DNA from 2 places in the Shinella sp. HY16 genome. Region 1 is predicted to be linked to the other one. Evidence: predicted binding sites of a transcription regulator. Region 1 holds the regulator's gene; the other holds the start of a gene.
What was found. The regulator LexA, encoded in region 1, represses DNA repair genes until DNA is damaged. The targets are predictions, from matches to a motif close to TGTTCNNNNTGTGTTCNG.
Positions count from the first base shown of each region.

Region 2: a site for LexA is predicted at 5,939-5,956, ahead of K0P03_RS17625 (helicase-related protein). Genes of this name have one in related genera too.

Region 1 is NZ_JAHYXL010000001.1:1,778,034-1,785,959, reverse strand. Features, by position in the region: gene gltA (citrate synthase) at 1-1,104, opposite strand, end outside; gene K0P03_RS09105 (ComEC/Rec2 family competence protein) at 1,413-3,869, shown strand; gene lexA (transcriptional repressor LexA) at 3,863-4,588, opposite strand; gene K0P03_RS09095 (molybdopterin molybdotransferase MoeA) at 4,687-5,910, opposite strand; gene moaC (cyclic pyranopterin monophosphate synthase MoaC) at 5,910-6,407, opposite strand; gene trpC (indole-3-glycerol phosphate synthase TrpC) at 6,421-7,236, opposite strand; gene trpD (anthranilate phosphoribosyltransferase) at 7,245-7,926, opposite strand, start outside.
Region 2 is NZ_JAHYXL010000001.1:3,575,850-3,583,775, forward strand. Features, by position in the region: gene K0P03_RS17595 (Bax inhibitor-1/YccA family protein) at 1-490, opposite strand, end outside; gene K0P03_RS17600 (ABC transporter permease) at 670-3,222, opposite strand; gene K0P03_RS17605 (ABC transporter ATP-binding protein) at 3,219-3,935, opposite strand; gene K0P03_RS17610 (arylesterase) at 3,995-4,639, shown strand; gene thpR (RNA 2',3'-cyclic phosphodiesterase) at 4,722-5,303, shown strand; gene K0P03_RS17620 (low molecular weight protein tyrosine phosphatase family protein) at 5,400-5,720, opposite strand; gene K0P03_RS17625 (helicase-related protein) at 6,097-7,926, shown strand, end outside.

The DNA.
Region 1 (7,926 bases):
GCCGGAGTAGAAGTCGATGTTCGGGTAGAGCTTCTTCTCGATGAAGTAGTCGTCCGTCAGCGCGATGCGCTCCAGCTCCATGGCGACTTCCAGCATCGGATCGTCCTTGATGCCGAGTTCGCCGAGAACCTCGTGCGTCGTCTTCTGCATGATGCGGGCGCGGGGGTCGTAGTTCTTGTAGACGCGGTGGCCAAAGCCCATCAGGCGGAACGGGTCGTTCTTGTCCTTGGCCTTGGCGACATATTCCGGGATACGCTCGACCGAGCCGATTTCCGCGAGCATGTTGAGCGCGGCTTCGTTGGCGCCGCCATGGGCTGGGCCCCAGAGGCAGGCGATGCCGGCCGCGATGCAGGCGAACGGGTTGGCGCCGGAGGAACCGGCGAGACGAACCGTCGAGGTGGAGGCGTTCTGCTCGTGGTCGGCATGCAGGATGAAAATGCGGTCCATGGCGCGCGAGAGCACCGGGTTGACCACATAGTCTTCGCAGGGCACGGCAAAACACATGCGCAGGAAGTTCGAGGCGTAGTCGAGGTCGTTCTTCGGGTAAACGAAGGGCTGGCCGATGTGGTACTTGTAGGCCATCGCGGCGATCGTCGGCATCTTGGCGATCATGCGCAGCGAGGCGACCATGCGCTGGTGCGGATCGGTGATGTCGGTCGAGTCGTGGTAGAAGGCCGAGAGCGCGCCGACACAGCCGCACATGACGGCCATCGGGTGGGCGTCGCGACGGAAGCCGGTGAAGAAGCGGCTCATCTGCTCGTGCACCATGGTGTGGTGCGTGACGCGGTAATCGAAATCGTCCTTCTGGGACTTGGTCGGCAGTTCGCCGTACAGCAGAAGGTAGCAGACTTCGAGGAAATCGCCGTGTTCGGCCAACTGTTCGATCGGATAGCCGCGATGCAGCAGAACGCCTTCGTCGCCGTCGATATAGGTGATCTTCGATTCGCAGGACGCGGTGGAGGTGAAGCCGGGATCGTAGGTGAAGGTGCCGGTGTTCTTGTACAGCGTGCCGATGTCGATCACATCGGGGCCGATGGTACCGGATCGCGTCGGCAGCTCAACCGCTTTGCCACCGACCGATACACCCGCGCTTGTTCCTGTCATAACGATCCTCCGTTGTTTCCAATGGCGGCACGAAGTTGTGCCGGAACCATGAACATGCTCGTTTTGCTAGCCCATTTGCACCTGCCTGCCAAGCGAGACGAAAGGCAAATTGTGCATTGCGAAAATAGGCTTTCCGGCAACGCAATATCTACCCTTTCCAGCAAGTTTCAAGCAACTTTTACGCGTGTTTCGCGAAATGCGGAGGTGGCATCCTTTCTGTCTGGCTTAGCACTTGCAGCGACCACTACTGATTGAAGTTTCCATCATTCGGTTGCATAGTGGCGGTGTGAACGGGTGGGGCCGGGATCATGGAGAAGGGCAAGGTCGCAGAACGGCGGGAGGTGCCCGAAGCGCATGCCTGGCGGGCGGCGCCTGACGATGCTCCTCTGCCGGTCCCGGCACGCGATCCGCCGGCCCGCAGGGGCAGGGTCGTGGTGCTTCTGACAGCGGCGGGGCGCTTGAGGAGTGCTTCCGAGACGCCGCAGACGTGGCGCGCCGCCTTCGCGCAGGAACGGGCACATGGCCATTTCTTCCTGTTCGTGCCGGTCTTCCTTGGTGCTGGAGCGGCCCTTTGGTTTTCCGCCGTTACTGATCCATCGCTTCCAGCACTGCTGCTTTTCGCTGCCTTCGCGTTCTGGCCCGCCTGGCGCTTCCGACATCGGGAGGACTGGACTGCGCTCGCCGCCGGGGCGATACTCTTCGTTCCGGTCGGCATGCTGCTGGCGGCGCTCGAAAGCGCGCGGCTCGATACGGTCGTGCTTGATGCGCCCGTTACCACCGATGTCAGCGGGCGGGTGCTGGCGCGCGAGAGTGACGAACGGGGTGCGATCCGCTACCGCATCGCGCTCGATACGACACGCGACCCGGTGCTCAAACGCCCGCCCGGCGTGGTGACGCTCCTCGCCCGCAGTCGGCATGCGCCGATCCCGATCGGCGGTGGGATAACCGGACGGGCACGGCTCGGGCCGCCCTCTGGCCCGGCGCTTTCCGGCCTCAACGACTTCGCCTTTGACGCCTATTTCGCCGGCACCGGCGCGGTCGGCTACTTCTATCAGGCCCCGCGTGCGGTTGCAGTGGCCGAGCCGGGCGTCGAGGGTCGGATTCGACAGACGGTCGCGACCTGGCGCAACAACCTCACCGAGCATATCCGCGGGCGGATTGGCGGCGATGCCGGCGCGATCGCTGCGGCCCTGGTGACAGCTGAGCAGCGGGCTATCAGCCCGGAAACGGTGGAGGCATTGCGAGAGGCGGGGCTTGCCCATGTGCTGGCCATTTCCGGGCTCAACATGGTGCTCGCCGCTGGCACTTTCCTCGTCGGCGCCCGCGTTCTGATGGCACTGATCCCGGGCTTTTCCGAACGCTATCCCGCCAAGAAGATTGCCGCCGCCGGCGCGCTCGTCATGGTGACGCTCTATATCCTCGTTTCGGGCGGTGCGATCTCCGCCGTGCGCTCGTGGATCATGATCTGCATCATGCTGTTGGCGGTGCTGTTCGGCCGTGCGGCGATCAGCCTGCGCAACGTGGCACTCTCGGCCATCGTCATCCTTGCCGTGACACCGTCGGCCGTCACCAATCCGGGCTTCCAGATGTCCTATGCCGCAACGCTCGGGCTCGTCGCCGGCTATGCGGCCTGGCGGGAACGTCCTGTCCGCCGCGAGGGCGAGGGAGGGCGCCTGAAACTGTTCGGTGGTGCGCTGGGGCGCTTCTTCGGCGGGCTGCTCCTGTCCTCGCTGATCGGCGGGTTCTCGACCCTGATCTATTCCATCGGCCATTTCCATCGCATCCCGGCCTATGGACTTGCCGGCAACTTGCTCGCTATGCCTGTCATCAGCGCGATCGTCATGCCCTTCGGCCTCATCGCCGTACTGCTCATGCCTTTCGGCCTCGATGGCGTGCCCTTCGCGATCATGGGCAAGGGCATCGAGTGGATGATCGCGCTGTCGACATGGGTTGCGAGCTGGAAGGGCGAGATCGTCACCGGCCGCATTCCCTCGATTGCGTTCCTGCTGATCGGTCTTGGTGGCGGGCTTGTCTGCATCCTGCGCACGCGGCTGCGCCATGCGGGAACGCTGCTTGTCGGGATCGGCCTCGCCATCGCCTGCTTTCCGGCTGGAGGTGCCACGCCGGAAGTGCTGGTGTCCGAGGATGGCCGCCTCGTTGCCATCCTTCGCGGCGAAACCGTCGCCACAAACCGGGCAAGACCGCCAGACTTCATCTATTCGCAGTGGCGGCGCGCCCTTCGGCTCGGCGAACTTGTAAAACCGGAGATCCGCAGAAGCGCCGGCTTGACCCTTGAAGAAGCCGTCAGCACCACGGGTGCTGCAGAAAGCCGAAACAAGCCCCGGCGCAGGGCCGACCGGCAGAAGGCGAGGGACGCCATGGCGTCCGCGCTCGCGGAGGCCCGGGCCGGCAATGGCTTCGTCTGCGAGGCAAAGGCATTCTGTGCCGCCGTCTCGCCAAGCGGCTGGCGGATCGTGACCCTCGACGACGTCGCCTTCCTGGGCACGGCCTGCGACGCTGCCGACCTCGTCGTCGTGTCCCTGGCCCTGCGGCTCAAGGCTTGCCGCTCGGGTGCGCGCCTGGTGACGGCGCGTCACCTGAGGCGAACCGGCGCCCTCGAAATCCACCCGGACGCCGAAGGCCTATCCAACATCTTTTCAGTTGCGCAGGTCACACCAGCCGTGGAAAGTCTCGACCGGCCCTGGGCCCGCCACCGCAGCTACGACTGGCGCACAGGCAGTTTCGATCCGCCGGGCGATCAGTGATAGCGGCGAATGAGGCCAACCAGCTTGCCCTGGATTTTTACCCGGTCCGGCCCGAAGATGCGGGTCTCGTAGGCGGGGTTTGCCGCTTCGAGCGCGATCGACGCGCCCTTGCGGCGGAAGCGCTTCAGCGTGGCTTCCTCGTCGTCGACAAGCGCCACGATGATTTCGCCGGGATTGGCGCTGCTCGCCGTGCGGATGATCACCGTGTCGCCATCGAGAATGCCGGCCTCGATCATCGAATCGCCCTTGACCTCCAGCGCATAGTGATCGCCGTTGCCGATCATCTCGGCTGGAACGGTGATGTCATGGGTGTTGTTCTGGATGGCGGAGATCGGCACGCCGGCAGCGATGCGGCCCATGACAGGAACGGAGACGGATGAGGAAACCTCGGCCATGGGCGTGCGCTGCGGCGGGGCGGCGACGGGAGCGGGGGGCTGCTTGCCGCGACTGCCCTCGATGACGGCAGGTGAAAAGCCGCGGCGCGGCTGCAGGCTCTGGGTATAGGCTTCGGGAAGCTTTATCACCTCGAGCGCGCGGGCCCGGTTCGGCAGGCGCCGGATGAAGCCGCGTTCCTCCAGCGCCGTGATGAGGCGGTGGATGCCCGATTTCGACGCGAGATCCAGCGCGTCCTTCATCTCGTCGAAGGAGGGAGGAATACCGGACTCCTTCATCCGTTCATGAATGAACAGGAGAAGTTCCTGTTGTTTCCGCGTGAGCATGGCCCCTCCACCGAGAATCGAGTGAAACAAATCCAGAACAGACACTATCTGTTCCATATGTGTTCTGCAAGGGGCTGCTGAAACAATAATAGTACTGTTCAGGCGGATGGTTCGCGCAGGAGAAGCACTGTACAGGGCGCGCCTGCAGGGGCCGCCGGAGCGTGGGGTGCGCGGACGAGAAGGCCCTCGGATGCGGCGAAGGCCTTCATCATGGAGGAATCCTGCTTGTCGAGGGGCGTGACGAGCAGGTCTCCGGCGGGGTCGCGGGCAATGCGTGCGCGAACATAGTCCTGCCGGTGGTCGTTCTCCTTGAGCGGCACGGCGGCGATGGCCGGACGTTCGCGGTTTTCCGCGGGAAGGCGGGCGAGGCGGCGCACGAGGGGAACGAGGAAGAGGTGCGAGCAGACGAGACTCGAAACAGGGTTGCCGGGCAGGCCCACGACGTGCACGTCGCCGAGGTGGCCGACCATCAGGGGTTTGCCGGGGCGCATGGCGATGCGCCAGAAATCGAGGTCCATGCCGGCTTCGCCGAGCACGGGCTGCACAAGGTCGAAATCCCCGACGGAGGCGCCGCCGAGCGTGACGAGCGCGTCGATACCGAGCGACAGCGCGTGGCGCACGGCGTTCAGAATCGCGTCCTTGTCGTCGCCGACGATACCGAGGTCGATCACCTCCGCGCCTGCCGCGCGGGCGAGCGCGGCGACGCCGTAGGTGTTGGATGCAATGATCTGGCTGGCGCCTGGAGGCGTGCCCGGCGACACAAGCTCGTCGCCGGTGGCGAGCACGGCGATGCGCGGGCGTGTATAGACGGTCACCGCCGCATGGTTCATGGCTGCCGCGACCGTCAGGCGGCCGGCATCGAGCACGTCCCCGGCCCTCAGGACGATTTCGCCTTCGGAAAAATCCTGGCCGCGCGGGCGGATGTGGCGCCCCTTCGGTGTGAGGAAGGTGGTGCGGATGCGGCCGTCTTCCAGAACCTCGGCATCTTCCTGCAGGAGCACGGTATCGGCGAAGGCCGGCAGCGGGGCGCCGGTGAAGATACGCACGGCCTCGCCGGGGCCTGCGGTGCCCTGGAAGGCGTGGCCAGCGGACGACATGCCCGCAACGCTCAGGATCGAGCCGAGCGTGGCTATATCCGCGTGGCGCACGGCATAACCGTCCATCGCGGAATTGTCGAAGGGCGGCTGCGTCAGCCTGGCAGCAACATCCTCGGCAAGCACGCGGCCATCCGCCTCATGCAGGCGGACCAGCTCTGTCCGCTGCGTCGGCCGGGCGGCCGAAAGCAGGCGATGGAGGGCGTCTTCGACAGGCAGCAGCGACATCAGCCTGCGTCTCCGCGCCGGTAGTCGCCGGAGCGGCCGCCGGATTTTTCGACGAGGCGGATGCCGCCGATCTCCATCTCGCGGTCTGCGGCTTTCGCCATGTCGTAGATGGTGAGGCAGGCGACGCTGACGGCGGTGAGCGCCTCCATCTCCACGCCGGTGCGGCCGGTCAGCTTGGCCATAGCCTCGATCCGCAGTCCCGGAAGGCTGCGGTCCTCGCGGATGTCGACCGCGACCTTGCTCAGCATCAGGGGATGGCAGAGCGGGATGAGGCTGGCGGTCTGCTTGGCGGCCATGATGCCGGCAAGCCGCGCCGTACCGATCACGTCGCCCTTCTTGGCGTCGCCCTTGAGGATGAGGTCCAGCGTTGCCGGCGCCATGCGGATGAACCCTTCGGCAACCGCGATGCGCACCGTCTCGGCCTTGCCGCCGACATCCACCATGTTGGCTTCGCCGGACGCGCCGATATGCGTGAGCGTGCGGGCCTCGCCCGTCATTTCGAGACCGCCATCATTCCGCTGCCAGCATGCCGGCCGAGCCGGTAAGGAGCTCGCGGGTGGCGGCCGCCACGTCATCCTTGCGCATCAGGCTTTCGCCGACGAGGAAGGTGGAGATGCCGACCTTGCCGAGGCGTTCGCAATCCGCATGGGTGAAGATGCCGCTCTCGCCAACGAGCAGGCGGTCATCCGGCACCATGCTTGCGAGCTTTTCGGAAACGGCAAGATCCACGTCGAACGTGCGCAGATTGCGGTTGTTGATGCCGACGAGCTTGGACTTGAGCTTCAGCGCGCGTTCCATTTCCGGCGCATCATGCACCTCGATGAGCACATCCATGCCGAGCGCGAAGGCGGCGTCTTCCAGCATCTTCGCATCGTCGTCGCTGAGCGAGGCCATGATGAGAAGGATGCAGTCCGCACCCCAGGCACGGGCTTCCAGCACCTGGTAGCCGTCGAACATGAAGTCCTTGCGCAGCGCCGGCAGGGCGCAGGCCGCCCGCGCCGCTGTCAGGAACTCCGGCGCACCCTGGAAGCTCGGTGTGTCCGTGAGAACGGAAAGGCAGGCGGCTCCGCCGGCCTCATAGGCCTTCGCCAGCGCCGGCGGATCGAAATCCGGCCGGATGAGGCCCTTGGAGGGGCTTGCCTTCTTGATCTCGGCGATGAGGCCGAAGCGGCCTTCCGCCTTTTTCGCCTTGAGGCCCGCAAAGAAGCCTCGCGGCGGCTCCTGGTCGCGGATGCGCGCGCGAAGCTCGGCGGGGGAAACACGCGCCTTGGCGGCGGCGATTTCCTCCAGCTTGTAGGCTTCGATCTTCTTCAGGATATCGGTCATGGACAATCCTACTCCGCCTGGCCTTCGTTGGAAACTGCGACAAGGCGTTCCAGAACGGTACGCGCACGCCCGCTTTCCAGCGCTTCGGTGGCGAGGCGCATGCCGTCCCTGAGCGTTTCCGCCTTGCCGGCGACGACGAGCGAGGCCGCGGCATTGGCGAGCGAAATGTCCCGGTAAGGCATGTGTGCGCCGCCGAGCACGGACAGGAGGGCGGCGGCATTGTGCGCGCCGTCTCCACCGCGCAAGTCGTCCAGTGCCACCTGGGGAAGGCCGAAATCGGCGGGCGTCAGTTCGAAGGTGCGGATCTTGCCATCCTCGAGCGCGGCGACCTTCGTCGTGCCCGTCGTGGTGATCTCGTCGAGGCCTTCGCCATGCACAACCCAGATGCTCTCCGAGCCGAGATCGCGCATCACTTCGGCGATCGGCAGCAACCAGTGCGGCGAGAAGACGCCGAGCAGCTGGCGTTTGACGCTGCCGGGGTTCGAAAGCGGGCCGAGCAGGTTGAAGATCGTGCGCGTGCCGAGTTCGACGCGCGACGGGCCGACATGCTTCATGGCAGGATGGTGCAGCTGCGCGAACATGAAGCCGAGGCCGGCATCGTGCACGCAGCGTGCGATCTCCGCGGGGCCGATGTCCAGCTTTACGCCGAGGCAGGAGAGGGCGTCCGCCGTGCCCGACTTCGAGCTGAGC
Region 2 (7,926 bases), 1.8 Mb from region 1:
AGAGGCCCATGATCAGGAACGAGCCCATCGCGGACAGGTCCCGCTTCGTCGTGTAGCCGAACAGCGACAGCGCGCCGAAGGCGGCGGCGGAGACGAAGAAGGTCTGCGCGATGCTGGCGCCCGTATAGACCAGGAAGATCGACGACAGCGACAGGCCCATCAGGCCGGCATAGACCCAGAAGGTCGCCTGCGCGGTCGCAACGCTCATCGTGTGGATGCGGAAGCTCAGGAAGAAGACCAGCGCCAGCGGGGCGAGCATCACGACCCACTTCAGCGGGCTCACATAAATCGCCTGACCGAAGGCCGTGAGCTGCCCGTCGGCGAAAGCGGCCTGCGAAGCGACATAGGCCACGACGCCGGTGATCGCGAGGCCAAGAGCCATCAGGTTGTAGACCCGGAGCATATAGGCGCGAAGGCCTTCGTCGACGACCGCGCCGGCCTGAGCGCCGGCATTGGCCGTTCGGGTCTGATAGTTGCGGAGATCAGCCATGTTTTCCTCTCGTAAAGCCCCCTGTGATGACGGTGTCGGGTTCCCGTTTATTCGCCGAGGGTTCGGCAAGAGAATCCGGGCAACCGCTGTGGGGCTCCAGCTTGCCTGTAAACAATATGCGCATGAATTGTGTCTCGTACAAGACCCGCGCCCCTCGCGGGCCGCGGATCCCGGCATCGTCAGAGTTCGCGCAGCACGGGCGCGGCCTTCTGCCCCAGAATGCGCCAGGTCCCGGCAAGGCCGATGCCGACGGTCATGACGAGGGCTGTAACGACCGTCATGACGGCGACGTCGGGCAGGAAGCTCGATGGCAGCGTCATGATGCGGCTCACCACGAACCAGGCCGCCACCCCGCCGGCAAAGAGCGCGAAGAGCGCCGTCGCCAGACCCAGCATCAGATATTCGTAACTGAAGGCACGGATCAGCGTGGCCCGTGTCGCGCCGAGCGTCTTGAGCACCACGGCATCGTGCACGCGCGCCCGGTTGCCGGCCGCAAGCGCCCCGGCGAGCACGAGGATCGAGGCGATGAGCGCGACGGCGGCCGCCGCCCGGATGGCAGTGGCGAGCTGACCGACCAGCTCGTTGACCACATCGAGCGCATCCTTGACACGCACACTGGTGATCGTCGGGAAGGCATTGGTGACTGCCTTCAGGGTCGCCGCCTCCTGCTCGGCGGTTGCCTGCGGGTCAATCACCGTCGACAGCCACGCATGCGGAGCGCCGGCAAAGGTGTTCGGCGAGAAGACCATGACAAAATTGATCGACAGCGATTCCCATTCGACATTGCGGAAGTTCGCGATGCGCGCCGTGATGTTGCGGCCGAGCACATTGACCGTCACACTGTCGCCGATCTTGAGCCCGAGCTCGCGGCCCTCCTCGGCGGCGAAGGAAACGAGCGGCTCGCCGGAATAATCCTCCGGCCACCATTCACCCTCGGCAAGCGTTGAGTTTTCCGGCGTGCGCTTGGCATAGGTGATGCCGCGGTCGCCGCGCAGCACCCACTGCCCTTCGGGCGGCACCTTGACCTTCGAGACCTCGACGCCGTTCAGCTCCATGACACGGCCCCGCAGCATGGGCACCTCGATGATCTTGCCGTCGGGCATGTTGGACTGGAGCACGGTGCGGAACCCGTCCAGTTCGCTGCCCTGGATATCGACGAAGAAGAAGTTCGGCGCGCGCTCCGGCAGATTGCCGGTCAGTTCCCGGCGCAGGTTGCCGTCGATCAGCGTCAGCGTGACGAGGAGCGCAAGACCGAGGCCGAGCGACAGCACGACGGACGAGGTGAGCGCCCCGGGCCGATGGATATTGCCGATGGCAAGCCGCAGCGACGGCGAATTGACGCGCGGACTGCGCCGCGCGATCGCGGTGATCAGCATGGCAACGACACGCAGGACCACGAAGGCAAAGGCAATTGCCCCGAGGAAGACTATGGCGATGTAGCGGTCATAGGCCGTGACGATGGCGAGCCCGGCCAGCGCCGCAAGGAAGACCGCCGCACCCGCGACATAGGGCCAGCTCGGCAGGCGGCCGGTCTCGAATCCCTGCTCACGGAAGAGCGCCGTCGCCGGCACCTCGCGGGCATGCCCGAGTGGCATGATGGCGAAAGCGAGCGCCGTCAGCAGACCGAAGACGGCGGCAAGCAGAAGCGCCGAAGGATAGATCGTCGCCTCGGCCGGCACCGGCAGCACGCCGTCGAGGAAGCGCATCGCCACCATCGGCATCAGCGCACCCGCCACGAGGCCGATCAGGATGCCCACCGCGGCGATCAGGGCGATCTGCGCGAGATAGACCAGCGCGACCAGCGAGGCCGGCGCACCGAGGCACTTGAAGGTGGCGATGACGGAGCGCTTGGAATCGAGATAGGCGCGCACCGCATTGGCGACACCGACACCGCCAACGATCAGTGCCGTCAGACCGACCAGCGTCAGGAACTGCGAGAAACGCGTGATGTTGTTGGTCAGCGAAGGGGCCGCGCTGTTGGAGGTACGGATCGACCAGCCGGCCTTCGGGAAGGCTTTCGTGGCATCCGCCCGCACCTTCGCCAGCGAAACGTCGGTATCGGCAAGCCGGATACGATAGGCGTTCTCTACGAGACTGCCGGTCTGCACGAGACCGCTCGCCTGCAGAGCCTCTTCCGAGACCATCAGCCGCGGCGCGAAGCCGAAACCTTCCGAAACCGCGTCCGGCTCGCGAACCAGCGTCGCCGTCACCTTCAGACGGGCCGTGCCGAGCAGGATCTCGTCGCCGACGGCGATGCCGAGCCGGTCGAGCAGCAGCGGCGCGACGACCGCGCCATAGCGCTCGCCCTCTTTCGCGAAGAGCGTGGCGGACGGTTGCTGCGGGCTGGTTCCCAGCGTGCCGTAGAGCGGATAGGCGCCGTCGACACCCTTGGCCTCGACCAGCGTCTGGTCGGATCCATCGGGCAGGCGCGCCATGGAGCGCAGGCTGGAGGAAAGAGAAACATCGCCGAGCCCCTGGAAGTGCTTCAGCTCTTCCGGGGTTGCGAAACGATTGTTGAATTCGAAGCGCACGTCGCCGGCAAGCAGGGTCTGCCCCTGCGAGGCGATCGCCTGGGTGATGGCGCTCGACACCGAATTGACGCCCGCGATCGCCGCCGTTCCGAGCGCGATGCAGGCGAGGAAGATGTAGAACCCCTTGAGGCCGCCACGCATTTCGCGCAGCGCCAGGCGAAGCGCCAGTGGAACCTGCCTGAGGACCGCGCCGACCCTCATGCGGGTACCGCCTCTGCCAGTGTCGCCTTGACGGGCGCCGCGCCGGAAACGATCTCGCCGGAGCGCATGGCGACCTGCCGGCTGCACCGGGCGGCAAGCGAGGGATCATGCGTCACCAGCACCAGCGTCATACCGCGCTCGGCCTGCTTGGCGAAAAGAAGGTCGGCGATCTGCCGGCCCGTCTCGGTATCGAGGTTGCCGGTCGGCTCGTCGGCGATCAAGAGCTTCGGCGAGGGTGCGAGCGCCCGGGCGATCGCCACGCGCTGCTGCTCGCCGCCCGAAAGCTGGCCGGGATAGTGCGACAGGCGCTCACCGAGGCCGACCGCCGTCAGCTCCCGCCGGGCGATCTCGAAGGCGTCCCGCACATTGGCGAGTTCCAGCGGCACCGCGACGTTTTCCAGCGCGGTCATGTTGGGAATGAGGTGGAAGGACTGGAAGACGATACCGACATTGCGGCCACGGAAATCGGCCACCTGGTCCTCGTTCATGCCGTGCAGGCCCGCGCCGTCGATATGGATCTCGCCACTGTCGAGCCGCTCGAGCCCGGCCAGCACCATCAGGAGCGTCGACTTGCCCGAGCCGGACGGGCCGACGATACCGACCGATTCGCCGCCATCGATGACAAGGTCGATCCCCTTCAGCACATGCACGGAGGCGGCCGCCCGGCCGAGGGTGAGATCGGCTTTTTTGAGATCGATGATGGTTTTGGCCAAGGAATTCTGCCCTATATGTCTTCAAACAACCGGAATGCCAGCAATCTAGGATCAGCGACATGTCGTTTAAAGCGGCGCTTTCATTTTTCGCCTCACTTGCAATCACAGCTTTGTTATCCGTGGGCAGCGCCCGGGCGGAACCGGTGAAGCTCGTCGGCTTCGGCGACAGCCTGATGGCCGGCTACCAACTGCCCGCGGCGGATGCCTTTCCGGTGAAGCTGGAAAAGGCGCTGCGCGAAAATGGCTACGAGGTCGAGATCGCCAATGCCGGCGTTTCCGGCGACACCAGCTCCGGCGGCCTTGCCCGGCTCGACTGGTCGATCCCCGAAGGCACGCAGGGCGTGATTCTGGAGCTCGGCGCCAACGACGCGTTGCGCGGGATTCCACCGGAAGAGACGGAAAAGAACCTCGACGCCATGCTGACGCGTCTCAAGGAGCGCGGCATTGCGGTGCTGCTTGCCGGCATGCTGGCACCACCGAACATGGGCCCCGAATACGGCGAGCGCTTCAACGGCATCTACCAGCGCATGGCGGAAAAACACGGCGTCGCGCTCTATCCTTTTTTCCTGGACGGGGTCGTCACCAAGGCGAACCTGCAGCTCGAGGACGGCATGCATCCGAACTCCGAAGGGGTGGACGTGATGGTGGCGACGATTCTTCCCGCCGCCGAAGCGTTCATCAAATCGATACCGGCGAAGGAGTAGTTTTCGCGGGTGCGAAATAAGGGTTGCGCAAAAATCCATTGCGTGATTCGCTGACAGTACATTCCAGCAGGGAGAAGTCGCTATGCCGAGACTTTTCGTCGCCCTCGAAGTGCCGCGCAATGCTGCCATGAGCCTCTCCTTGCTGAGAGGCGGACTTCCCGGGGCCCGCTGGATCGATGTCGAGAACTTCCACATTACCTTGCGTTTCATCGGCGACATCGACGGCCGCACCGCCGACGAGGTGGTCGACAAGCTCGACCGCATAGAGCGCCCGGAATTCCAGCTGGCCCTGTCGGGCATGGGCTCCTTCGGCTCGAAGAAACCGCATTCCGTCTTCGCCGGGGTGACGCAGGCGCCGGAAATGTACGCCCTCCAGGGCGAGATCGAGCGCATCTGCCAGCGCCTCGGCCTTCCCGCCGATCCGCGCAAATTCACACCCCACGTCACGCTCGCGCGCCTGCGCAACGCCCGCACCGAGGACGTCGCCCACTATCTTTCCGGTCGTGGCAATTTCTACACCGCCCCCTTCACCGTGAACCGCTTCGTGCTGATGTCCTCGAAAGAATCCGTCGGTGGCGGGCCATACCTCACGGAAGAGGTTTTCCCACTCTACGAGGCCGGCGGCGGCTGGGATAGCGCGGACCTGCGCGATCACCTGATTTGATCGGCAAGCTATCATAGGGCAATCGGCCCGGGCCTGAGACGACCTTTGCCGCAGCCGAGCCCGGCAAACCGGCCTTTAATGCTCCCACCGCAACACCTACAGATGCTGAGGGACTTTTGTCTTCAGCAACTGGACCAGCGCGGGGTCCATGAACGCGTAGTCATCCGGAATATCCAGGCAGATGAGCCGTTTACCCTTGAGAGCGGACCGGAACTTTGCCTGGACCTTGCTCCGATGGGCTTTCTCCATCACGAAAATGATGTCCGCCCAGCCGATCTCTTCTGCCGAGAGCGGATTTTCCGCGTCGTTGTTTGTGCCGGCGGAGGAAACTTCGATGTCCGGCCAGCTTGCGAACACCTGTTCGGCCGTCGGGCTTCGCAGCTTGTTCTGGCTGCACACGAAGAGAACATTGCACATGTTTTTTCTTTCTTCTGCCTCTCGCGCAGCGATAGCACCCGGGAAATGCGGGTGTCCACGCAAGAACACGAAATGAGCACGGCCGGAATGGGTCTCCGCTGGACCGCCTTCGTCCCCCTTGTTCCGATTCAGCATTTCGCGGCACCTACCCGAATCACGTCAATCCCTTGTGGTGAACAAACCCTGAATCATCCGGAGTCAGCGATTCGTCTCCGATTCGTTCGCAGACTGTTCCGCAAAGGTCGCAGAAGCGCGAGAAAAGCGGCGCTTTTCGCCTTGCCCCTTGCCATCGGGCGCCTCGATGGGCATCTGTTGCCTGCCGGATGCGTCCGGCGGAGATGGAAACCTGCCGGGGCGTGACTTGTCGCAAGCACCCATGATCTTGAGCGGCCGCGGGGTCACCGCGGTGCTCGGCCCGACCAATACGGGCAAGACCCACTACGCAATCGAACGCATGGTGGCACATGAGACGGGCATTATCGGCCTGCCTCTGCGCCTTCTCGCGCGCGAGGTCTACACGCGCCTCGTCGACAAGGTCGGCCAGCACAATGTGGCGCTGGTCACCGGCGAGGAGAAGATCACGCCGCATATGGCGCGCTATTCGGTCTGCACGGTGGAGGCGATGCCACGCGAGACGCGCGCCTCCTTCGTAGCGATCGACGAGGTGCAGCTTGCCGGCGATCTCGAACGCGGCCACATCTTCACCGACCGGGTCCTGCATCTGAGAGGGCGCGACGAGACGCTGCTGCTCGGTGCGGCCACCATGAAGCCCATTCTGGAGCAGCTCCTGCCGGGCATCCATGTGGTGGAGCGCCCGCGGCTGTCGCAGCTCTTCTACGCCGGCTCCAAGAAGATCACCCGCCTGCCGCAGCGTACGGCCATCGTCGCCTTCTCGGCCGACGAGGTCTATGCGATCGCCGAGCTGATCCGCCGCCAGCGTGGCGGAGCAGCCGTCGTGCTCGGCGCGCTCTCGCCCCGCACCCGCAATGCGCAGGTCGCGCTCTATCAGGAAGGCGACGTCGAATATCTCGTCGCCACCGATGCGATCGGCATGGGTCTGAACCTCGACGTCGACCATGTCGCCTTCGCGCAGGACCGCAAGTTCGACGGCTACCAGTTCCGCAACCTCAATCCCGCCGAACTCGCCCAGATCGCCGGCCGCGCCGGGCGGCACCTGCGCGACGGCACCTTTGGCGTGACGGGCCGTGTCGATCCGTTCGACGACGAGCTGGTCAAGCGCATCGAGACGCATCAGTTCGACCCTGTGCGCGTGCTGCAATGGCGCACGCCCCGCTTCGACTATTCTTCCCTCGTGAACCTGCGCAAGTCGCTCGATGCCCCGCCGCCGATCAGCGGGCTGACGCGGGCGTTGCCGGCCGTCGACCAGCAGGCACTGGAGCACCTGTCGCGTTACCCCGACGTCCGCGACCTTGCGACGACACCCGAGCGCGTCGAAAAGCTCTGGGAGGCTTGCGCACTTCCCGACTACCGCCGCATCACCCCCGCCCAGCACGCCGACCTCATCTCGACGCTCTACGCGGATCTGGTAAAGCGCGGCACGGTTAACGAAGATTTCATGGCCGATCAGGTGCGCCGCGCCGATCGAACCGATGGCGAGATTGACACGCTTTCGGCGCGAATCGCACAGATAAGGACGTGGACCTATGTGTCGAATCGGCCCGGATGGCTTGCCGATCCGACACACTGGCAGGAAAAGACGCGGGAAATCGAAGACCGATTGTCCGATGCGCTACATGAACGGTTGACGAAACGCTTTGTTGATCGCAGGACATCTGTGCTCATGAAGCGCCTGAGAGAGAATGCGATGCTGGAAGCTGAAATCAGTGTGAATGGCGATGTCTTCGTAGAGGGACATCATGTCGGGCAGTTGGCCGGTTTCCGGTTTACGCTGGCCTCCGGAACAGAAGGCCCCGATGCGAAGGCCGTGCAGACGGCTGCACAGAAGGCGCTCGCGCTGGAGTTCGAAGCCCGGGCCGCACGCCTGCATGCTGCCGGCAACGGCGACCTCGCGCTCGGCTCCGACGGCACCGTGCGCTGGCTCGGCGATCCCGTCGCACGCCTGACGGCGAGCGACCATGTCATGCGTCCGCGCGTCATCCTGCTCTCCGACGAGCAGCTGACCGGCAATGCGCGCGACCACGTCGCCGCCCGCATCGAGCGCTTCGTGAACCACCACATCGCGACC